DNA from 3 places in the Streptomyces sp. NPDC001381 genome. Region 1 is predicted to be linked to each of the others. Evidence: riboswitches for the same ligand, from Rfam matches in the RefSeq annotation. Region 1 holds a riboswitch; each other region holds the start of a gene.
The links. Region 1 has a riboswitch for cyclic di-AMP ahead of ACFY2L_RS34460 (M23 family metallopeptidase). Riboswitches for the same ligand answer to the same signal wherever they lie in the genome.
Positions count from the first base shown of each region.

Region 2: another riboswitch for cyclic di-AMP. It lies ahead of ACFY2L_RS08885 (peptidoglycan DD-metalloendopeptidase family protein); the one in region 1 lies ahead of ACFY2L_RS34460 (M23 family metallopeptidase).
Region 3: another riboswitch for cyclic di-AMP. It lies ahead of ACFY2L_RS17800 (transglycosylase SLT domain-containing protein); the one in region 1 lies ahead of ACFY2L_RS34460 (M23 family metallopeptidase).

Region 1 is NZ_JBIAWO010000012.1:123,964-131,341, reverse strand. Features, by position in the region: gene ACFY2L_RS34475 (GNAT family N-acetyltransferase) at 56-2,896, opposite strand; gene ACFY2L_RS34470 (HPr family phosphocarrier protein) at 3,075-3,356, shown strand; gene ACFY2L_RS34465 (GntR family transcriptional regulator) at 3,573-4,268, opposite strand; gene ACFY2L_RS34460 (M23 family metallopeptidase) at 4,457-5,200, opposite strand; cyclic di-AMP (ydaO/yuaA leader) riboswitch at 5,215-5,376, opposite strand; gene ACFY2L_RS34455 (M16 family metallopeptidase) at 5,601-6,989, opposite strand; gene ACFY2L_RS34450 (M16 family metallopeptidase) at 6,986-7,378, opposite strand, start outside.
Region 2 is NZ_JBIAWO010000002.1:400,409-407,786, forward strand. Features, by position in the region: gene ACFY2L_RS08865 (helix-turn-helix domain-containing protein) at 1-66, shown strand, start outside; gene ACFY2L_RS08870 (DUF6126 family protein) at 63-185, shown strand; gene ACFY2L_RS08875 (tyrosine-protein phosphatase) at 217-1,014, opposite strand; gene ACFY2L_RS08880 (alpha-galactosidase) at 1,235-3,322, shown strand; cyclic di-AMP (ydaO/yuaA leader) riboswitch at 3,627-3,784, shown strand; gene ACFY2L_RS08885 (peptidoglycan DD-metalloendopeptidase family protein) at 3,789-4,757, shown strand; gene ACFY2L_RS08890 (DUF6250 domain-containing protein) at 4,967-5,674, shown strand; gene ACFY2L_RS08895 (SGNH/GDSL hydrolase family protein) at 5,801-6,586, shown strand; gene ACFY2L_RS08900 (TetR/AcrR family transcriptional regulator) at 6,676-7,374, opposite strand.
Region 3 is NZ_JBIAWO010000003.1:912,920-920,297, forward strand. Features, by position in the region: gene ACFY2L_RS17785 (ABC transporter ATP-binding protein) at 1-237, opposite strand, end outside; gene ACFY2L_RS17790 (outer membrane lipoprotein carrier protein LolA) at 288-1,544, opposite strand; gene ACFY2L_RS17795 (polyprenyl synthetase family protein) at 1,767-2,777, opposite strand; cyclic di-AMP (ydaO/yuaA leader) riboswitch at 3,178-3,404, shown strand; gene ACFY2L_RS17800 (transglycosylase SLT domain-containing protein) at 3,408-3,869, shown strand; gene ACFY2L_RS17805 (HAD family hydrolase) at 3,886-4,710, opposite strand; gene ACFY2L_RS17810 (GNAT family N-acetyltransferase) at 5,068-6,132, shown strand; gene ACFY2L_RS17815 (glycosyltransferase) at 6,231-7,378, shown strand, end outside.

The DNA of each region.
Region 1 (7,378 bases):
GCACCTGCCCGGTACCGCCCCCGTCCGGGCCGGGGGCGATCACCGGCAGCGTCGTTCAGTACGCCGGCAGGGTCCGCGGGCCGAGATCGTCGCGGGCCGGGGGCGGGGCGAGGCGGACCGAGGCGCCGAGCACGCTCAGACCGTGCGGGGCGACGACGACCGGCTCCAGGGTGACCGCGACGACCTCCGGGTGGTCGTCGACCAGGCGGGAGACACGCAGGAGGAGTTCCTCCAGGGCGGGGGTGTCGACGGGGGTGGAGCCGCGCCAGCCGAAGAGGAGGGGAGCGGTGCGGATCGAGCGGATCAGGGACGTCGCGTCGCGGTCGGTGACCGGGACCAGCCGGTGGGCCATGTCGCCGAGCAGCTGGGAGGCCGCCCCGGCGACCCCGAAGGACAGGACGGCACCGGCCGCCGGGTCGATGACCGCGCGGACGACCGTGTCGACCCCGCGCGGGGCCATCGCCTGGACGACCGGACGGAGTTCCTCCGGCTTCCCGAACAGCTCGGTCAACTCGGCGTACGCCCGCCGCAGTTGCTCTTCGTCGGCGAGGTCGAGGCGTACGCCGCCCAGGTCGGCGCGGTGCCGCAGGTGCGGGGCGGTGGCCTTGAGGGCTACGGGGTAGCCGAGGGTGCCGGCGGCCCGCACCGCGTCGTCGGGGGTGGGCGCGGGGAGGGCCCGGCGGGTGTGGACGCCGTAGTGGCCGAGCAGCTCGCAGGTCTCCTCGGTGCCGAGGGTGAGGCCCTGGCCGCGCGAGAGGAGCCCCTCGATCAGCCGGGCGGCGCCCTTCTCGTCGATGTCCTCGTACTCGGGCACCTTGCCGGGGTCGGCGGCCTCGCGGCGCCATTGCGCGTACTTCACCGCTTCGGCGAGGGCGCGCACGGCCCGCTCGGCGGCGGGGTAGGCCGGGATGAGGTGGGCACCCTCGGGGGCCGCGACGGCGGCGGGTCCCTCGGGGGTGTCGCCGGCGGCCGGCGGCTGCGTCCCTCCGTCCGGCGTCGCGCCGCGCGCGCGTGCGGCCGCGCCGGAGCGCGGTGCGGTGCTCGTGGCGGCGGACAGGGCGGCCGCGAGACCGCCCAGTTCCACGTGGACGACGAGCACCGGCTTGGCGGGGGCCGCGGCCGCGGCCGAGCGCAGTGCCTCGGCGAGCGCCGCGTCGCTCGGCGAGGCCTCGCCGATCGCCGGTATCGCCGTCACCACGACCGCGTCGCAGGTCTCGTCGGCCAGCGCCCGGGCGAGCGCCGCGTGGAAGTCCTCGGCCGACGCCTCCGTGGTGAGGTCCAGCGGCGGCAGCGGGCGCAGGCCCTCGGACAGACAGGCGTCGTAGGTCAGCAGTCCCAGCGACTCGGAGTTGCCCAGGATCGCCACCCGGGGCCCGGTCGGCAGGGGCTGGCGGGCGAGCAGCAGCCCCGCGTCGACCAGTTCGGTGATGGTGTCGACGCGGATCACGCCGGCCTGGCGCAGCAGCGCCGAGACCGTGGCGTGCGGGAGCCGGGTCGCGCGGACGGCGTGGCCCTGCGGGGCGGAGCCGGAGCCCTGGACGACCACCAGGGGCTTGGCCGCGGCGGTACGCCGCGCGAGGCGGGTGAACTTGCGCGGGTTGCCGATGGACTCCAGGTACATCAGGGCGACATCGGTGTCCGGGTCGTCGTACCAGTACTGCAGGACGTCGTTGCCGGAGACGTCCGCGCGGTTGCCGGAGGAGACGAAGGTGGACACGCCGGTGACACCGGTGACGCCTCCGCCGCGGCGGTGCAGGCGGGACAGCAGGGCGATGCCGATGGCGCCGGACTGGGCGAACAGGCCGATGCGGCCGGGGCGCGGCATCTCCGGGGCGAGCGAGGCGTTGAGCCGCACCTGTGGGGAGGTGTTGATGAGGCCGAAGGCGTTGGGGCCGACGATCCGCATGCCGTACGCGCGTGCGTGCCGTACGAGTGCGCGCTGGCGCTCGCGCCCGTCGGGGCCGCTCTCGGCGTACCCGGCGGACAGGACCAGGAGTCCCTGGACGCCGTGTTCGCCGCACTCGGTGACGACCTCGGGCACGTGCTCGGCGGGTACGGCGACGATCGCGAGGTCGACGGGGCCGGGTATGTCGCGCACGGAGCGGTGGGCGGGGACCCCGTCGAGCTCCTTGAGGTCTTCGGGGAACGCCCGGTTCACGGCGAACAGGGGTCCGGTGAAGCCGGCCTGCCGGAGGTTGCCGAGGACGCTGCGGCCGACGCCGCCGGGGGCGCGTCCGGTGCCGATCACGGCGACGGAGCCGGGCGCCAGCAGGCGCCGTACGGAGTGGGACTCGGCGCGCTGTTCCCGCGCGCGCTGCACGGCCAGGGAGCGTTCGGTGGGTTCGAGGTCGAACTCCAGGCGGACGACGCCGTCCTCGAAGCTGCGCTGCTGGGTGTAGCCGGCGTCCGTGAACACCTTGATCATCTTGTTGTTGGCGGGGAGCACCTCGGCGGCGAACCGGCGGATGCCGCGCTCGCGCGCGACGGCCGCGATGTGTTCGAGGAGGGCGGAGGCGACGCCGCGCCCCTGGTGGGCGTCCTGGACGAGGAAGGCGACCTCGGCCTCGTCGGCGGGCGCGGAGGCGGCCATGCCGTCGGCGCCAATGCGGTCGTAGCGTACGGTTGCGATGAACTCGCCGCCGACCGTGGCCGCGAGTCCCACCCTGTCCACAAAGTCGTGGTGCGTGAAGCGGTGGACGTCCTTGGCGGACAGTCGCGGGTAGGGCGCGAAGAAGCGGTAGTACTTCGACTCGTCCGACACCTGCTCGTAGAAGCTGACCAGGCGCTCGGCGTCATCGACGGTGATGGGGCGGATGCGCGCGGTGCCGCCGTCGCGCAGCACCACGTCGGCCTCCCAGTGGGCGGGGTACTCGTGCCGGTCCGAGGCGCTCTGCATGGGGCCCAGAGTACGGCTCGCGTCCGACAACGGCGCGAGGCAGTCTGTGGGAGGACGGTCGCCGGATCGAGGCCGCGATCCGGCGACCGCCCGAGGGACGGCCGTTCGACCCGTTCCTCCCACGCTTCACGTGTGGAACACTGGTCTAGACAACCTGAACACCGAAGGGCAGCAACACATGGCTGAGCGCCGCGTCAACGTCGGCTGGGCCGAGGGCCTCCACGCCCGCCCCGCCTCCATCTTCGTCCGAGCCGCCACGGCCGCAGGCGTCCCGGTGACGATCGCCAAGGCTGACGGCAACCCCGTCAACGCGGCCTCCATGCTGGCCGTCCTCGGCCTCGGCGCCCAGGGGGGCGAGGAGATCGTCCTCGCCTCCGACGCCGAGGGTGCGGACGCCGCCCTCGACCGGCTGGCGAAGCTGGTCGCCGAGGGTCTCGAGGAACTCCCCGAGACCGTCTGAGTCACGCGCGAAGCCGCGTCACCCTCTCGGGTGGCGCGGCTTCGCCGTTTCTCGCACGGATTTTCGCGGCACCCCTGTGGAATTACCGGCGGCATAACCGGAAACCCGCCCCCGGGCACACGAAGAGCGCGCCACCGAGAATTCCGGGCGCGCACGGAAAAGGGCAGCGGAAATACCTCTCCGCCGAATATCCCTTCTTTGTATACGGCCCCCGTGTTAATGCCGCAGCCCCGTCATGTTTACGGGAGGTTGCGAAGTCCTCACACGGTCCGCGCGGTCCGCTCCGCCGGAGAAACGCAGCCGGTGCGCCGCCGTCGCCCGCTCGGTGTGCAGGGCCGTGACCGTCCGCGCGCGCTCCTGGTCGCCGCGCGCCACCGCGTCCACGATGGCGCCGTGTTCGGCCCAGGACTCCGCGGGGTTGGCCGGCGCCTCCACGGCGTACATCCAGGCGATCTTGTGGCGCAGCTGGGTGAGCATCGACGTCAGGGCCTGGCTTCCGGAGGCCTGGGCGAGCGTCTCGTGGAACCAGCCGCCCAGGGAGCGCAGATCCTCGCTGTTGCCCCTCCTGGCCCGCTCCTGGCCCAGCCGGACCAGACCGCGCAGCACCTTCAGATGGGCCTCGGTGCGGCGCTGGGCGGCCCGCGCGGCGCCGAGCGGCTCCAGGAGCATGCGCATCTCCAGCAGGTCGGCCGCCTCCTGCTCGGTCGGCTCCGCGACGCACGCGCCCGCGTGCCGCCGGGTGACGACGAACCCCTCGGCCTCCAGGGTGCGCAGTGCCTCCCGGACGGGGACGCGGGAAACTCCGTAGCGGCGGGCGAGGAGTTCCTCGGTGAGGCGGCTGCCACGCTCGTAGACACCCGCGACGATGTCGTCCCGGATGGCCGTGCACACCGAGTGCGCCGGAATACGCATGACCGACCTCCGCCTTAATCCCCGTGAAACGTCGACGATTGACGTGTGTTCCGTGACTCTATTGCAATGAGCCGGAATTTCCGATGGCGGACCGGAATCCAGGGATATTTTTTGGACAGCGGGGGGTCGTAAACGGCGAAAGCCCCGGCCGCGCGGGCCGGGGCTGGACGGTCTGTCGCCGTGTGTCGTCAGACGTTCACGCCGTGCTTGCGGAGGTAGGCGACCGGGTCGATGTCCGAGCCGTACTCCGCCGTGGTGCGGGCCTCGAAGTGCAGATGCGGGCCGGTGACGTTGCCGGTCGCGCCGGACAGGCCGATCTGCTGCCCGGGGGTGACCTGCTGCCCCACGGAGACCCCGATGGAGGACAGGTGACCGTACTGGGTGTAGGTGCCGTCGTTCATCTTGATGACGACCTGGTTGCCGTACGCCCCGCCCCAGCCCGCCTCGACGACGGTGCCCAGGCCGACCGCGTGCACGGGCGTGCCGCTGGCGGCGTGGAAGTCGATGCCGGTGTGGCTGCCGGAGGACCACAGCGAACTGCCGGCCTGGTAGCCGGTGGAGACGTAGGAACCGGTGATCGGCAGCACGAAGGCGTTCAGGCGCTTGCGCTCGGCCTCGCGGGCGGCGCGCACACGTGCCTCGCGCTCCTCCGCGGCCTTCTTGGCGGCGGCCACGCGTGCGGCCTCCTCGAAGGCGGCCTTCTTCTGGACGGCGACCTGGTCGTCGATCTGTTCGGCGACGGACTCGCCGGCGGTGACGACGGGGATCAGTCCCGTCTCCTCGGGCGTGGGCTCGGCGGCGAAGGCCGGGGCGGAGGCGACGGTGGCCATGACACCGGTGGTGGTGAGCGCCGCGACGCTCGCCGCGCGCGCGGTGGTGCGCTGCATCCGGCTGGGGCGACGGTGCTTGCCGGTGGCGCAGGTGAACGCCATGAAGTCGAGCGGTCCTTTCCTTCCTTCTCGCCTACCGGGTTAGCTGACGGGTTCGGAGCAGGAAGGTCTCCTACGGGCCCCCTCGCGTTCGCGCGGGCGTCCGATTCACCCCAGGGACTTCATGGGTCCCCGGCTCCCCTGGCTCGCGCCGTACGGGGACTCGGCGATGACTGTCCGGTGCCGCGGGTGCGGCGCACTGCCTGACGAACAGCCCGCATGAAGCTATGCGGCGCCGCTTTCAATCCTCAAACGGATCAGGGTTTTTGTAGCGCATCCCACAGTGCAGACAGGCAACCTCTGCCTCAATTCGGACATCTTGCGGCCCTGGCGGCCGTCGCCGTCCGCCAGGGCCCGTACGCGCGTGTGCCGTTGGCCTCGGCGGCCGCGGGCCCGGTCGTCCCTACTCCGCCGGGACGACCTTCACCTCGCCGATGCCGAGCGCCTCGACGGCCTCCTTGATCTGGGCGGCGTCACCGACGAGGACGGTCACCAGACGGTCCACCGGGAAGGCGCTCACGGCCGCGGCGGTGGCCTCGACCGTGCCGGTCGCGGCGAGCTGCTGGTACAGCGTGGCCTGGTAGTCGTCCGGCAGATGCTGCTCCACCTGGTCGGCCAGGGTGCTCGCGACGGCCGCGGCGGTCTCGTACTTCAGCGGCGCCACGCCCACCAGGTTCTGCACGGCGACATCGCGCTCGGCGTCCGTCAGACCCTCGGCGGCGAGGGTGCGCAGCACCTTCCACAGATCGTCCAGGGCGGGACCGGTGTTCGGCGTGTCGACGGAGCCGCTGATGGCCAGCATCGCGGCGCCCGAACCGTCCGGCGCGGACCGGAGCACCTGCCCGAAGGCGCGCACCCCGTACGTGTAGCCCTTCTCCTCGCGCAGGACGCGGTCCAGGCGGGAGGTGAGGGTGCCGCCGAGGCAGTACGTGCCGAGCACCTGCGCGGGCCACACGCGCGCGTGCCGGTCGGCGCCGATACGGCCGATGAGCAGCTGCGTCTGGACGGCGCCGGGGCGGTCCACGATGACCACACGGCCGGTGTCGTCGGCGGTCACCGGCGGGACGGGCCGCGGCTGGGCCGAGGAGCCCGTCCAGGCGCCCAGGGTGTCGCCGAGGAGCGCGGCCAGGTCGACGCCCGTCAGGTCGCCGACGACCACCGCGGTGGCCGTGGCCGGCCGGACGTGCCTCTCGTAGAAGGCCCGTACGGCAGCGGAGTCGATCTTCTCGACGGTGTCCGCGGTGCCCTGGCGGGGGCGCGACATGCGCGCGCTCGCCGGGAAGAGCTCCTTGGAGAGCTCCTTGGCGGCACGGCGGGAGGGATTGGCCAGCTCGTGCGGGATCTCGTCCAGACGGTTGCGGACGAGGCGCTCGACCTCGCTGTCGGCGAACGCGGGCGCGCGCAGGGCGTCGGCGATCAGGCCGAGCGCCTTGGGCAGGCGGGAGGCGGGCACCTCCAGGCTGAGGCGGACACCGGGGTGGTCGGCGTGCGCGTCGAGGGTGGCTCCGCAGCGCTCCAGCTCGGCGGCGAACTCCTCCGCCGAGTGCTTGTCGGTGCCCTCGGAGAAGGCGCGCGCCATGATCGTGGCGACGCCGTCCAGGCCGGCCGGTTCGGCGTCCAGGGGCGCGTCGAGGAGGACCTCGACGGCGACGACCTGCTGGCCGGGGCGGTGGCAGTGCAGAACGGTCAGGCCGTTGTCCAGCGTCGCGCGCTCGGGTGCGGGGAACGCCCACGGCTTGGCCTCGCCCGCCCTGGGCTGGGGGTGGAAGTCCATCGTGGCGAGCTCGGTCACTGGGCCGCCTCCTCGTTCTCGTCCTGGTCGGCGGGGGCTTCGGGGGCGGTCGGCTCGTAGACGAGCACCGCGCGGTTGTCGGGGCGCAGGCGGGCCTTGGCGACCTCCCGCACCTCCTCGGGCGTCACGTCCAGCACGCGCTGGACGGCGGTGAGCGCGAGCTGCGGGTCGCCGAACAGGACGGCGAACCGGCACAGTTCGTCGGCACGGCCGGCGACGGTGCCGAGCCGGTCGAGCCACTCCCGCTCCAACTGCGCCTGAGCGCGCTCCATTTCCTCGGCGGTCGGGCCCTCCTCGGCGAACCGGGCGAGCTCCTCGTCGATGGCCGCCTCGATGACGGGCACCTCGACGTCCCCGGACGTCTTCACGTCCAGCCAGCCCAGGGAGGG
Region 2 (7,378 bases), on a different contig from region 1:
CACACCCTGCTGCAGAGCCCCACGGCCACGCTGTGCCTGGGCCCGACCCCTGGAGAGACGTCATGACCGACATGGAGGAACGGTTCCCCCGCAGCCTCTGGATCCGGCTGATCATCTACATCGCCGTGGGCCACCTCCTCGCCGCGTTCATCTGGCTGCTGTTCGAGGTGGGGGCCAAGCGGTGAGCCGCCCGCGCGGGGCCGGCCTGCCGGGCCGTCAGTCGAGCAGGCGCTCGCGCAGCCGCTCCCGGGTCTCGGACGCCAGCCCGAGGCCCCGCTCCAGATAGGTGTCGACGCCGCCCCAGGTCTCCCCGATGGTCTCCATGGCCGCCGCGAGGTACTCCGCCCGGGCGTCGAAGAGGGGGCTGAGCAGCTCCAGCACCTCGGGGGTGTAGGCGGTCGCCTGCGAGCCGTTGCTGCGTATCTTGTAGCGGCGGTGCTTGGCGTTGGACTCCAGGTAGTCCGCGAGGATGGCCTCGCGCTCCACGCCCAGGGCGAGCAGCGTCACCGCGACGGAGAGGCCGGCGCGGTCCTTGCCCGCCGCGCAGTGCATCAGGGCCGGGACGTTGTCCTCGGCGAGCGAGTGCAGCACGCGCGAGTGCTCGGCCGTGCGCTCCTTGATGATCGAACGGTAGGAGGCGATCATCCGGCCGGCCGCCTGTCCCTCGCCGAGGATCGCGCGCAGCTGGTCGATGTCGCCGTCGCGGACCATCTTCCAGAACTCGGCGCCGTCCGCCGGGTCCGACAGCGGCAGATTCACATTGCGCACGCCCGGCAGCTCGACGTCCGGGCCCTCCAGCTTCTGGTCCGCCGCGTTGCGGAAGTCGAAGATCGTGTGCAGGCCCAGGGAGGACAGGAACGCGGCGTCCTCGTCGGTCGCATGCGCGAGATGGCCGCTGCGGAACAGCACGCCGTGCCGTACCCGCCGTCCGTCGACGGTCGGCAGACCGCCGACGTCGCGGAAGTTGCGGACACCGGCCAGCTCGGGCTCGGTCGACGGGATCTGCTGCGTCACGGGGGCTCCCTCCCGGTCGGGCTCCGCCGGCGCGGCTCGTGGTGGCCGGCGGGACCTCCTCGACCATACGACATGGATTCCCCGGGCAACGGTTGTCCGCAGGTGGACAAATCCCCCGTCTCTGCAGGTGAACGGTTTCTCCACAGGCATTGCCGGGTGGGGCACCCGCATCCGATGATGTTGAGACTTGATCGCACCTGTTCGAATCAGTGGGGGTTTGATGCCCGAGACCGTGAAGCCCGAGATCGCCGCGGACGGCCGCACCTGGCTCCTTTCGGGGCCCGCGAGCAGCTACGCCCTCCATCTCACCGAGGCCGACGAGCTGGTGCACCTGCACTGGGGCCCGAGGATCGCGCTCGCCGACGCCGAGGCCCTCGCGGCCCTTCCTCTGCGGGGCCGCGCGTCCTTCGAGGCGGCTCTGGACGGCCACGAGGAGTACCCGGTGGAGGGCGGCCCCCGTTTCGTCCGTCCCGCCCTGTCCGTACGCACCGCCGAGCGGCGCGGCACCGAATGGACCTTCGAGACGTACGAGACCGAGGGCGCCGAGCTGCGGCTGCGCTTCCGCGACGCCGGTCTGACGATCACCCTGCACTACCGGATGCGGGACGACGTCATGGAGCGCTGGACGACCCTGCGCAACGAGGGCGCGGAGCCGCTGGAGCTGCTGCGCGCCGACTCCGCCACCTGGACCCTGCCCGAGCGGGAGGGCTGGCGGCTGTCGCAGCTGCACGGCCGCTGGGCCGCCGAGTCCCGGCTCGTGAGGGCCCCGCTCACCTACGGTGAGAAGGTCATCGGCAGCCGCCGCGGCCACACCGGCCACCAGTATCTGCCCTGGGTCGCCCTCGACACCGACGCGACCGAGGAGCGCGGCGAGGTCTACGGCTGCGCCCTCGGCTGGTCCGGCTCCTGGCGCATCGCCGTCGCCCAACTCCCGGACGAGCGCGTACAGATCACCGGCGGCGCCGGCCACGACGACTCGGGCCTGCTGCGCCTGGCGGCGGGGGAGTCCTTCACCGCGCCCGTCTTCGCCGGCCTGTGGAGCGACGGCGGCTTCGGCGGCGCCAGCCGCGCCTGGCACGCCTACCAGCGCGCCCATGTGATCCCGGACGCCGAGCGGGACCGGCCGGTGCTGTTCAACTCCTGGGAGGCCACCTTCTTCGACATCTCCGAGGAGCAGCAGGCGGCCCTCGCCCGCCGTGCCGCGGAGATCGGCGTCGAGCTGTTCGTCGTCGACGACGGCTGGTTCGGCGCCCGCACCAGCGACCGTGCCGGACTCGGCGACTGGCACCCCAACCCGGACCGCTTCCCCCACGGCCTCAAGCCCCTCGCCGACCAGGTGCACGGGCTCGGCATGCAGTTCGGCATCTGGGTCGAGCCCGAGATGGTCAACCCGGACAGCGACCTGTACCGCGCCCACCCGGACTGGGTGCAGTTCCAGCCGGGACGAAAGCGGACGGAGTTCCGCAATCAGCTCATGCTGAACCTCGCGCGCGAGGACGTCCAGGAGTACCTCTGGGGACAGCTCGACGGGCTCCTGTCCAGTGCGCCCATCGACTACGTCAAGTGGGACTTCAACCGCTGCTTCACCGACGCCGGCTGGCCGGACGACGCCTACCCGCAGCGTCTGTGGGTCGACCACGTGCGCGGTCTGTACGCCCTCCTGGACCGGTTGCGGGCGGCCCACCCGGGTGTGGCCTTCGAGTCCTGCTCGGGTGGCGGCGGGCGGATCGACCTCGGCATCCTGAGCCGCACCGACCAGGTGTGGACCTCCGACAACACCGACCCGCTCGACCGCCTCGCCATCCAGCACGGCTTCAGCCAGATCCACCCCGCGCGCGTCATGGCCGCCTGGGTCACCGACAGCCCCAACACCCAGCTGAACGGGCGGGTCAGCTCACTGCGCTTCCGTTTCGTCAGTGCGATGGCCGGGGTGCTCGGGGTCGGCGGGGACCTGTCCGAGTGGACCGACGAGGAGCTCGCCGAGGCCCGGCGATGGGTGGACCTCTACAAGGAGATCCGGCCCCTCGTCCAGCAGGGCGACCTGTACCGGCTGCGTCCCCCGGCGGGCGGACTGAGCGCCGTCCAGTACGTCCGCGGCGACGAGGCCGTGGTCCTCGCCTGGCTGGAGGCGCAGCGGTACGGCGAGCCCGTACCCGCGCTGAGGCTGCGCGGCCTCGACCCGGCAGCGTCGTACGAATGCCGCGAAACGGGCGAAGTGCACCGGGGTGCGGTGCTGTTGCACCATGGACTGCGGATCGCGCTGCGGGGTGACCTCGATGCGACGGTTATCCGTCTGCGTCGGATCTGAGGGTTCTGTCCGAATTGGATCCTTCGTTACAACTCGCTCTGGAATAGGGGATCCTGGAGGGGCGTCACGTGAGCAGCGTCATATTCGTGACCGTCCGTCGCCCGTCATGTTCACGTAATCCAATGTCTTTTCAGGGACGTTGGGCGAAAATGCGCGTGCCTGATGCACGCAGCGTCACCGGTAATTCTCACAGGGGATCAAGAGAAAGGAGTGAGCAGGGCAACCTGTGCTTGTTCCCGTGCGTCTGGGTCGCTTACGTTCCAGTCCAATCCGGACGGACGCCGAATCCTGCCGCCGCCCGGAGTCCGCACACTCACCCGTCACGGCAGGAGCGGGGGACCCACAGGTAGAACCGCCTGTTCCGGTCTCCGGAACAGGCTTGGGGTAAAGCCGCGCCTCGGCGCGGCCGGGCATCTCCAGTCCGCACCCGACAGCTCACCTCGCAGGCGCCGGAGAGGAATTCGCCATGCCCGCGAAGGGTAAGCACCGCCGTCCGAAGACCCAGCGTTTCACCCGTTCCATAGCCGTCGCCGGAACCGGCGGGGCCGCGCTCGCCCTCCCGCTCATGGGAGCCACCGGCGCCCATGCGGCCACCACTCAGTCGGTTTCCCAGTCGGCCGCTCAGGCCGTTTCCGGATCGGTCGCGGAAAACGCCGTACAGGCCGCTCCGGTGTCGCGGAAGTCCCCGGCTTCGCACGCCAGGACCTACACCGTGCGGGCCGGTGACTACCTCGCCAAGATCGCCGACGAGCAGAACGTCAGCGGTGGCTGGCACAAGCTGTACGCGGACAACCGTGAGGCGGTCGGCGGCAACCCCTCGCTGATCCACCCCGGCCTCGAGCTGTCGATCGGCAAGAAGGCCGCGACCACCAAGTCCTCCTCCGGTTCGTCCGCTTCCTCCTCCTCGTCGTCGAAGACCTCGACGTCGTCGTCCTCCTCCACCACGTCCTCCGGCTCGAAGGCCTCGACGTCGTCCTCCTCGAAGACGACCGCCACGGCCGCCGAGAGCGGCGCCGGCACTTCCAGCGGTTACAGCCTTCCGGTGGCCGGCGCGACCGTCGGGACCGGCTACCGCGTGGCCGGCGGCATGTGGTCCAGCGGCTACCACACCGGCGTCGACTTCGTCGTGCCGACCGGCACCTCGCTCAAGGCCGTCGGCGCGGGCACGGTCGTCTCCGCCGGATGGGGCGGCGCGTACGGCAACCAGGTCGTCATCAAGCTCAACGACGGTTACTACGCCCAGTACGCCCACCTCTCCCAGCTCTCCGTCTCGGCCGGTCAGACCGTGACCGCGGGCCAGCAGGTCGGCCTCTCCGGCGCGACCGGCAACGTGACCGGCCCGCACCTGCACTTCGAGATCCGCACCACGCCGAACTACGGCTCGGACGTGGACCCGGTCGCCTACCTCCGCTCCCACGGCGTCTCCGTCGGCTGACCCGCGCCGACGACCCCCGCGCGACACGCCTGATCGCCTGACACGCAGCCGAAGGCCGGACCCCCGCCCCCGGGGTCCGGCCTTCGGCGTGCCCTCCGGGTTCCGGGGCGGCTCGACGGGTAGGGGGTAAGCGCTTTCCGCTTGTTCCCGCAAACGTCCCCAGACGTCCCGCAGACGTCCCGCCGATGCTCACCGAAGGAGCCGCCGCCATGACCACCACCCGTCGGGCCCTGGGAGCCCTCGCCGCAGGCGCCGCCCTCGCCGCCCTGGCCCCGGCCGGTCCCGCGAGCGCCACCCCTCGCCACCGCCGGCTGATCGCCCACGACGACTTCCGCCACGGGCTGCGCCAGTGGGTCGTGGAACGGGAGCGGGGCGGGAGCGTCACGGCCTCGCGCGGAATCCTGGACATCGACGTGCCCGCCGGGGCGACGGTCTGGTTCAAGCGGCCGCTCGAAGGACCGTACGTCCTCGAATACGTCGCCACCCCCGTCGCCGAGGGCGGCGCCAACGACCGTGTCTCCGACCTCAACAACTTCTGGAACGCCGTCGACGTCCGCTCCCCGGACGACCTCTTCGCCACCCCGCGCGGCGGCGCCCTCGCCGAGTACGACCAGCTCACGACCTACTACGTCGGCTACGGCGCCAACACCAACACCACGACCCGGCTGCGCCGCTACGTGGGCCTGGCGGGTGTGCGCCCGCTGATCCTCGACTACACCGAGCCGCTGCTCGTGGCGAACCGGCCGCACCACGTGCGGATCGTCTCCGACGGCTCCACGGTGAGGTGGTGGAACAACGGGCGGCTGGTCTTCGACTACGCCGACCTGCAGCCCTACACCCGCGGGCACTTCGCCTTCCGGACGACCTGGAGCCACTTCCGGATCAACAACTTCCGGGCGTGGTCCCTTATTCCCTGAGGGGCGAACTCTTCGGGAGTGGCTTATCTCACCGACCGTCAACCCCTGCCTACGGTCGCGTAGGTCACATTCGAAGGTGAATCATGATCTGCCGTGGCAGACGATTCGAAGAGTGACAACAGATCAGTGATCGGGTCGTACGTGGCGGTGGGGGACAGCTTCACCGAGGGCGTCGGCGACCCCGGGCCCGACGGGGCGTTCGTCGGCTGGGCCGACCGGTTCGCGGTGCTGCTCGCGGACCGGCGGCCCGAAGGCGACTTCGAGTACACCAACCTGGCCGTGCGCGGAAAGCTGCTCGACCAGATCATGGAGGACCAGCTTCCGCGGGCCGTCGAACTCGCCCCGGACCTGGTGTCCTTCTGCGCGGGCGGCAACGACATCCTCCGGCCGGGCACCGACCCCGACGAGGTCGCCGAGCGCTTCGAGAGCGCGATCGCCGCACTGACCGCCGTCGCTGGCACGGTCATGGTGACGACCGGCTTCGACACGCGGGGCGTGCCCGTGCTCAAGCATCTGCGCGGGAAGATCGCCACCTACAACGGGCATGTCCGGGCCATCGCGGACCGGTACGGGTGTCCGGTGCTCGACCTGTGGTCCCTGAAGTCCGTGCAGGACCGGCGGGCGTGGGACGGCGACCGGCTGCACCTCTCCCCGGAGGGGCACACGCGGGTGGCGCTGCGGGCCGGGCAGGTGCTCGGGCTGGAGGTGCCGGCCGACCCGGAGCAGCCCTGGCCGCCGCTGCCGCCCCGGGGGACGCTCGAGGTGCGCAGGGACGACGTGCAGTGGGCGCGGGAGTATCTCGTGCCGTGGATCGGGCGGCGGCTGCGGGGGGAGTCGTCGGGGGATCACGTGACCGCCAAGGGCGCGTTGTCGCCCGCGGACATCAGGATGCGGATCGCCGCGGTGGCGTGAGGGGCGGGGTGCGGCGGGAGGGATTCACCCCGCCGCACCCTTCCCGTGCTCGCCCCCGGAGGCTGCGCCCCCCGACCCCCGTCCCGCCGTCAGGGGCCCTCGTCGTCGACCTCGGATGCCTCGGAGACCGCGGAGAACTCGGAGACCCCGGAGACCGCGGAGAACTCGGAGACCCCGGACGCCGGGCGGGCCGGGGTGCTCAGCCCGAGTTCCCTCGTCAGCGTCTCTTCCACCCACTCCTGTGCCCTGGCCCGGGACACCGTGCCGCCGTACGACGTCAGCTGGACGGCCAGACCGTCCAGGAGGGCCGTCAGCCGCAGGGCCGTCGCCGTCGGGTCCGGGCAGGTGAACTCGCCTGCCGTCACACCCTCGGTGATGACCTCGGTGAGCGCCGACTTCCACTTCCGGTCGAGGTCCCGGGCGACCTCCCGCAACGCGGGCTCGCGCAGGGACACCGCCCAGCCCTCGATCCACAGCCGCCAGCCCTTGGCCTGCCCGGTCGGGGCGTACCAGCGCACCGCCGACCGCAGCCGGCGCAGCGCGGTCGTCCGGCGGCCGAGCAGCCGGCGCAGCTGGGCCAGGTCGCCCTCGGCGGCGTACGCGAAGGCCTCGGCGACCAGCTTCTCCTTCGTCGAGAAGTGGTAGAGGACCAGCGCGTTGCTCACACCGAGCGCCGCGGCCACGTCGGCGATCCTGACCGCCGCCACGCCCCGCGCCTCGATCTGCTCGATGGCGGCCCGCAGCAGCTCCTCACGCCGCTCGGCCACGCTCAACCGGACCCTCGCCACGCCG
Region 3 (7,378 bases), on a different contig from region 1:
GAGCACGGTGCGCGCGGCCCGGGGCACGGGCTGCCCCAGGACGCGCGCCGCGCCGGAGGAGGGCTCGATGAGGCCCATCAGCATGCGGATCGTGGTGGTCTTGCCGGAGCCGTTCGGACCGAGGAAGCCGAAGACGCTGCCCGCCGGGACGGTGAGGTCCAGGCGGTCCACGGCGAGCTGGCCGCCGCGGAAGCGCTTGGTGAGGGCATGGGTGTGGATGACGGGTTCGTCATCCATGGGCTCCCCCTTCGCACGCGTGCTGGGAACGGACAGGCTCCGTAGGGTACTTACTTCGCCGAGTCGGCCGCCTTCACCAGGGCGTCCTTGGTCACCGCGCCGACGTAGACCGTGCCGTCGTCCGTGACCAGGGCGTTGATCAGGCGGGTGGAGAAGACGGTGCCGGAGCCGAACTTGCCGCTCACCTTGTCGCCGAACGAGCCGAGGAAGCCGCTGAGGGCGCCGCCGGCGTCGGAGCCGAGTTCGGAGTTGAGCTCGGCGTCCGAGGGGACGCCCTCGCCGCCGGTCTCGAGGACGGCGACGGAGGTCCAGCCCTTGCCGAGGACGTCGAAGCCCTCGGCCTCCTCGGCGCCGGTGAGGCCGCCGAGGCCTTCGAGCTTTTCGTCGGAGGCGCCGGAGGCGCCGGAGTGCCCCGGTGTCGCCTCGGCGTCGTCGCCCTCGGTGACCTTCGCGCCCTTGGGCGGGGTGAAGTCGAAGGTGGAGGCGGCCGGCGCGGCGAAGGTGACCTGGGTGAAGCCCGCGTCCACGACGGCGGCGCCGCCGCTCGCCGGGGTCAGCGTGAACTTCAGCGGCATCCCGGTCTTCGCGTCCACCGCCACGCTGATCGCGCCGACCGTGGAACCGGACTGCTTCGGCTTGATCAGCAGCTTGTAGGCGTCGCGGCCCGCGACGTGCACGGTGCCGTCGACGGTGACGGACGTGGTGTCGTCGACCGCCTTGAGGGCGTCCTCGGTGAGGTCCTTGGGCGTGGCGGGCACGGGGGTCTCCGCCCCGTCCTTCGCGCTCTCGTCGGTGGTGGAGTGGTAGACCTCGTTGGAGGAGCTGTCGTAGCCCCACACGTCCTTGCCGTTGTGGACGATGCTGTACTCGGCGGCGTTCTCCAGCAGGGAGAGCTTCTGCCGGTCGGGGCCGTCGGCGGCGACGCGCAGGGTGTGGGTGCCGGAGGCGAGTTCGGTGAGCTTGACCGAGGGGTCGGCGGACGACCCGTCACCGCCGCCCGCGGCCCCGGAGAGCAGTCCGCTCTCCAGCCCGCCGAGGTCGGGCAGGCCCAGGTCGGTGCTGATCTTCACGGTGCCGGACAGCTGCTGCACGTCCGAAGCCGCGATCTTGTCGAGGAGCTGCTGTGCGGTGATCTTCGGCAGGTCCGGGTCGCCGGAGTCGGCGAGCGCCGGGACCAGGCCGATCGTCGCCGCGGCGACGCCGATCACGGTGACCGGGACGACGTACCGCACGGCCTTGCGCCGCCCGACGCGCAGGTCGTCCGTCTCCCCGGCGGTCGTGCTGTCGTCGGTTGCGTTCGGTGCCATGTGTGCCTTACCTCCGTCGTCGGCGGCGGCTGGTCATCTCACGTTGAACGTCCCACCCCGTGCCGCCATTCTCACCCGAATCGGTGAGGAGTGGTGTTTTCCGTGATGTCCATCTGACCAAATACGGCGTGAGGAGGCGTCACCCCACGGACTCAACTCCGTGTACACCTGCGGTATGACACGGAGCGACGACGGAGTCCTCCGACCCGTAGGGGTCGGGGGTCAGCCGGCCCGGTGGACCACCGCGTCGCACAGGCCCATGAGCGCCGCCTTCGCGTCGCACTCCACGAGCGGCGCCAGCGCGGCCCGCGCCTCCTCGGCGTAGCGCACCGTGTCGCGGCGGGCCTGTTCCAGCGCCGGGTGGGCGCGCAGCGCGGCGACCGCCTCGGCGAGCTTCGCGTCGTCGCTCAGGTCGGAGTCGAGCAGCTCGCACAGCGCGACGTCCTCGGGCAGGGCCTGCTGGGCCGCGCGCTCGCGCAGCCGCAGCACCGGAAGCGTGGGGACGCCCTCGCGCAGGTCCGTGCCCGGCGTCTTGCCCGACTCGTGGGAGTCGGAGGCGATGTCGAGGACGTCGTCGGCGAGCTGGAAGGCGACGCCGAGCCGCTCCCCGTACTGGGTCAGCACGTCCACGACGGTCTCGTCGGCGCCCGACATCATCGCGCCGAAGCGGCAGGAGACCGCCACCAGGGAGCCGGTCTTGCCGCCGAGGACGTCGAGGTAGTGCTCGACCGGGTCACGGCCGTCGACCGGGCCGGCCGTCTCCAGGATCTGGCCGGTGACCAGCCGCTCGAACGCCTCCGCCTGCACCCGCACCGCCTCCGGGCCGAGGTCGGCCAGGATGTGCGAGGCGCGCGCGAAGAGGAAGTCGCCGGTGAGGACGGCGAGCGAGTTGCCCCAGCGGGCGTTCGCGCTGGGCACCCCGCGCCGCACGGCGGCCTCGTCCATGACGTCGTCGTGGTAGAGGGTGGCCAGATGGGTGAGCTCCACCACGACGGCCGAGGGGACGATACCCGGCGCGTAGGGGTCGCCGAAGCGCGCCGCGAGCATCACGAGCAGCGGCCGGAACCGCTTCCCGCCGGCCCGCAGCAGGTGCTGGGCGGCCTCGGTGATGAACGGCACCTCACTCTTGGTGGCCTCGAGCAAGCCTTCCTCGACAGCCGCCAGTCCGGCCTGGACATCGGCTTCCAGAGCCTGGTCCCGCACGCTCAGCCCAAACGGCTCGACGACGGTCACGAGGGGTCTCCTGTCTGCTGGTGTCTACTGGCGACTACGCGGTTTGTCGATAGGTCTCTGCGCTCACTCAAGTCAGCGTATCCGGTCATGTTTCGATCACCGCGAGCCCCCACGGTTACAGCCTGGCCGTATAAGGGTCCCCCCTCGGCATCGGCCCCTTAATAACCCGTTGAGGCTATTGCCCGATTAGCCCCTCTTGTGGACGCCGGTGAGTTGGCTCACTCCCCCGGGGAACAGGTTCCCCTCCGCCGCATTCCGATTCCTCTTCCCGCTCAACCGAGTTGACGTTTGCAGCCACAAAGGATCAAGCACCTCATAGACCGCAGACCAAGGTCAATAGGGCCGAACTGTGAATCCGCCACTTGTTCCGGACATGTGCTCTCGCATACGTTCCCGGCCTGTCGGGCGGACGCCGAATCCTGCCACCGCCCCGGCACCCACCGAGAACACCAGGGCAGGAGCGGGGGAACCAGGTAAGTCGCCGCACCGGGCGGACCCGGACATGCCTATGGGCATGTTCAGGACATACCGGGACGGCTCGGGGTGAAGCCGAGTCCGCGAGGACCCGGCCGGGCAGCTCCCGCCCGAACCCGACAGCTCACCTCGCAGGCGACGGAGAGGAACTTCGCCATGCCCGCTCAGCCCCGCCGCCTCGCCCGCAAGCTCGCCGTCGCCGCCACCGGCGTCACCGTGCTCGCCCTCCCGCTCTTCGGCGCGACCACCGCCTCCGCGGCGACCCCGACCGTGGCCACCGCCACCAGCCTCGGCTACGCCAACAACCTCGACGGCTGGATCCGCGCGTCGCTCCAGGTCATGGCGCAGCACGGGATCCCGGGCACCTACAACGGCATCTACCGCAACGTGCTGCGCGAGTCCTCGGGCAACCCGTCCGCCATCAACCTGTGGGACTCCAACGCGGCCGCCGGCACCCCGTCCAAGGGCCTGCTGCAGATCATCGACCCGACCTTCAACGCGTACCACGTGTCCGGCACCTCCTGGGACCCGTACGACCCGGTCGCGAACATCACCGCCTCCTGCAACTACGCGGCCGCGCGGTACGGCTCGATCGACAACGTGTTCGGCGCGTACTGAGCCGGGCCCACCGGGCCTAGGCCCAGAGACGTTCGAGGACGACGGCGACGCCGTCGTCCTCGTTCGACGTCGTCACCTCGTCGGCCACCGCCTTGAGCTCCGGGTGGGCGTTGGCCATCGCGACACCCCGGGCGGCCCAGTCGAACATCGGGATGTCGTTGGGCATGTCCCCGAAGGCCAGGGTGTCCTCGGGCCGCAGACCCAGGTGGTCCGCGGCCAGGGCCAGCCCGGTCGCCTTGGTGACCCCGCACGGCTGCAGCTCCACCGTCCCCGGCCCCGACATGGTGACGGTGGCGAGCGAGCCGGCCACCGCCCGGGCCGTCGCCGCCAACTCGTCGTCGGACAGGGTGGGGTGGCGCAGCAGCACCTTGCTGATCGGCTCGCACCACAGGTCGCGGCGCCGCTCCACGCGCAGGGCGGGCAGGGTCGGGTGCGGCATCCGGTAGCCCGGCTCGATGAGCGTCAGCCCGTCGACGCCGTCCTGGTCCACGGCCGCGTACACCGGCCCGACCTCGGCCTCGATCTTCTCCAGGGCGGTCTCGGCGAGTTCCCGGTCCAGGGTGACCGACCACAGCAGGCGGTCCGCGGCGGCGTCGTACAGCTGCGCGCCCTGTCCGCACACCGCGAGCCCTCTGCTGTGCAGGCGGTCGAGCAACGGGCTCACACGGGGCGCGGGGCGGCCGGTCACCACCAGGTGGCGCGCGCCGGCGGCCGCCACCCGCGCGAGCGCGTCGAGCGACCGGTCGGAGAAGGTGTCGTCGCCGCGCAGCAGCGTTCCGTCCAGGTCCGTGGCGATGAGGGAATACGCGATGCGCTCGGCATATGCGGTGGGTGCGGCCATGATCAGAGAATACGGATCCCGCACCCGCCGGACTCGACGTGAACCGGACCAGGACGGAGTCCGGCCCTCTTGTGTCAACTCCCCTTCTTTTGTTGACCGATCGCTGTTGATGACCGGGATGGTGGGGATCGGAGCGGCGGGAAACGACGGGAAAGGGCCGGGAGCGGCCGGAAACTGCGGGAAACGACGGGAAACGGGTTTCCGCCGTATCGCCGGGTAGCGACCGGTTGAGGGCCTCTGCACCGGTTGGCAACAACATGCTCCGCTCCCTACCGCGCGCCCGGTCTGGGACGGTACCGTCCATGTGTCCAGGGGGGACTTGATCGGGGGGTCAGGTTGAGCAGTGGGCGTATCCGTGTGCTGAGGCCGGCTGATCTCGGCGAGGGGGAGCGGGAGCGGTGGCGCGCACTGCGCGCCGCGTCGACAGCGCCGCGCAACCCGTTCATGGAACCGGAGTTCACCGACGCCGTGGGCCGCGTGCGGCCACACGCACGGGTGGCGGTGGTGTACGAGGGGCGCGAGCCGGTCGGCTTCCTGCCCCATGAGCGGGGCCGGCTCGGCCGGGGCCAGGCCCTCGCGTACGGCGTCTCGGACGCGCAGGGTGCCGTACTGGCCCCGGGCCTCGGGCTGAACGCCGACGAACTGATGCGGGCCGCTTCCCTGTCCAGCTTCGCCTTCGACAACCTGGAGGCGGAACAGGGGCTGCTCCTGCCGCACGCGGCCGCGGAGTACACGTCCTACGTGATCGACGTGGAGAAGGGCTACGAGACGTACGAGTCCGTCCTGCGGGCCCAGTCGCCGAAGTTCCTGAAGACCACCCTCGCCAAGGAGCGCAGGCTCGGCCGCCAGGTCGGCGCGCTGCGGTTCGTGTTCGACGAACGCGACCCGGCCGCGCTGCGCACCCTCATGGCCTGGAAGTCGGCGCAGTACCGCAGGACCGGCCGCCGGGACCGGTTCGCACAGGACTGGATCACCCGGCTCGTGCACATCCTGCACGAGACGCGCGCGCCGGAGTGCTCCGGCACGCTGTCCGTCCTCTACGCCGGCGGCAGGCCGGTCGCCGCCCACTTCGGGCTGCGCTCGGCGACCGTCCTGGCCTGCTGGTTCCCGTCGTACGAGACGGCCTTCTCGAAGTACTCGCCGGGTCTCGTGCTGCATCTGCGGATGGCCGAGGCGGCCGCCGCCGAGGGGATCGGCCTGCTCGACCTGGGGCGGGGCGCGGCCGAGTACAAGGACTCGCTGAGGACCGGGGAGCTTCCCGTGTACGAGGGAGCGTGGACGCGTCCGGGGGTGGGCGCCGCGCTCCACTGGCTCAGCCGTGAGCCGTCCCGTCGCGCGCACCACTTCGTGCGCGGCCGGCCGAGGCTCGCCGCGCTGGCCGCACGGGCCCTGAAGAGCGCGGGCAGGCTGCGCCGTTCCTGACGACGGCTTCCGTGGCCCGACGGCCTTGACGGCTCCGACGGCTCCGACGGCTCCGACGGCTCCGACGGCCGTGACACAGGGGGAACAAGGGGGGGGTCATGTTCCGTGCGACACGTGCACAGCAGGAGATCCAGGGGTTCCTCGGCATCAGACCGGTGCAGGTCGCCGAGCTGGAGCTGGAGGACGGCGGTGGGGTGAGACCCGGTCCGGGCAGCCCGCCCGTCACGCACGGCGAGGTGTTCGTGCTGGTGCGCAGGGGCGGCCGGCCGGTGGGGACGCTGCTCGGCCACGTGCCGGAGGGCGCCGACCCGAGGACGGTCCTCGCCGGGGCGGCCGCCCGACTGGCGGCGGCGCCCGCTCCCGCGGTCCGCGGTTCGGCCGTGGTGCCGGCCACCGTCGTCGTCGCCACCCGCGAGCGCCCCGAGCAGCTCGCCCGCGCCCTCGACTCCCTCCTCGCCCAGGACCACCCGGACTTCGAGATCGTCGTCGTCGACAACGCGCCCGTGACGGACGCGACCCGGGACCTGGTGACGCGCAAGTACGGCGAGCGCGTGCGGTACCTGACCGAGCCGGTGCCCGGTCTCGCCGTCGCGCACAACAAGGGCGTCGAGGCCGCGCGGGGCGGGGTGGTCGCCTTCACCGACGACGACGTCGTGACCGACCCGCGCTGGCTCACCGAACTCACCGCGCCCTTCGCCGCCGACCCGGGCCTCGGCTGCGTCACCGGCCTGATCCTTCCGGCCCGGCTGCGCACGCCGGCCCAGGTCCTCCTGGAGAGCCACGGCGGCTTCGCGAAAGGCTTCGCGCCGCGCACGTACGACCCCGCCGAACCGCCCGCCGACGAGCCGCTGTTCCCGTTCACCGCGGGCCGCTTCGGCTCCGGCGCCAGCATGGCCTTCCGTACGGACGTCCTGCGCGCGGTCGGCGGCTTCGACCCGGCGACCGGCGCGGGCACGCCCGCCCGGGGCGGCGACGACCTCTACGGGTTCGTGCGCGTCCTCGCCCAGGGCCACCGGCTGCACTACACCCCGTACGCCCTGGTCTGGCACCACCACCGGGAGACCTGGCGCGACCTGGAGACCCAGGCGTACGGCTACGGCGCCGGCCTCACCGCCTGCCTCACCGCCCTCCTGGTCAACCGTCCCGGCCTGCTCCCGGCGTTCCTGGCCCGGCTGCCCCGGGGGCTGGCGTACGCGCGGACCCTGACCGCGAGCCGGGAGGCCGGGCCGGCGGCGGACGGCGCGCC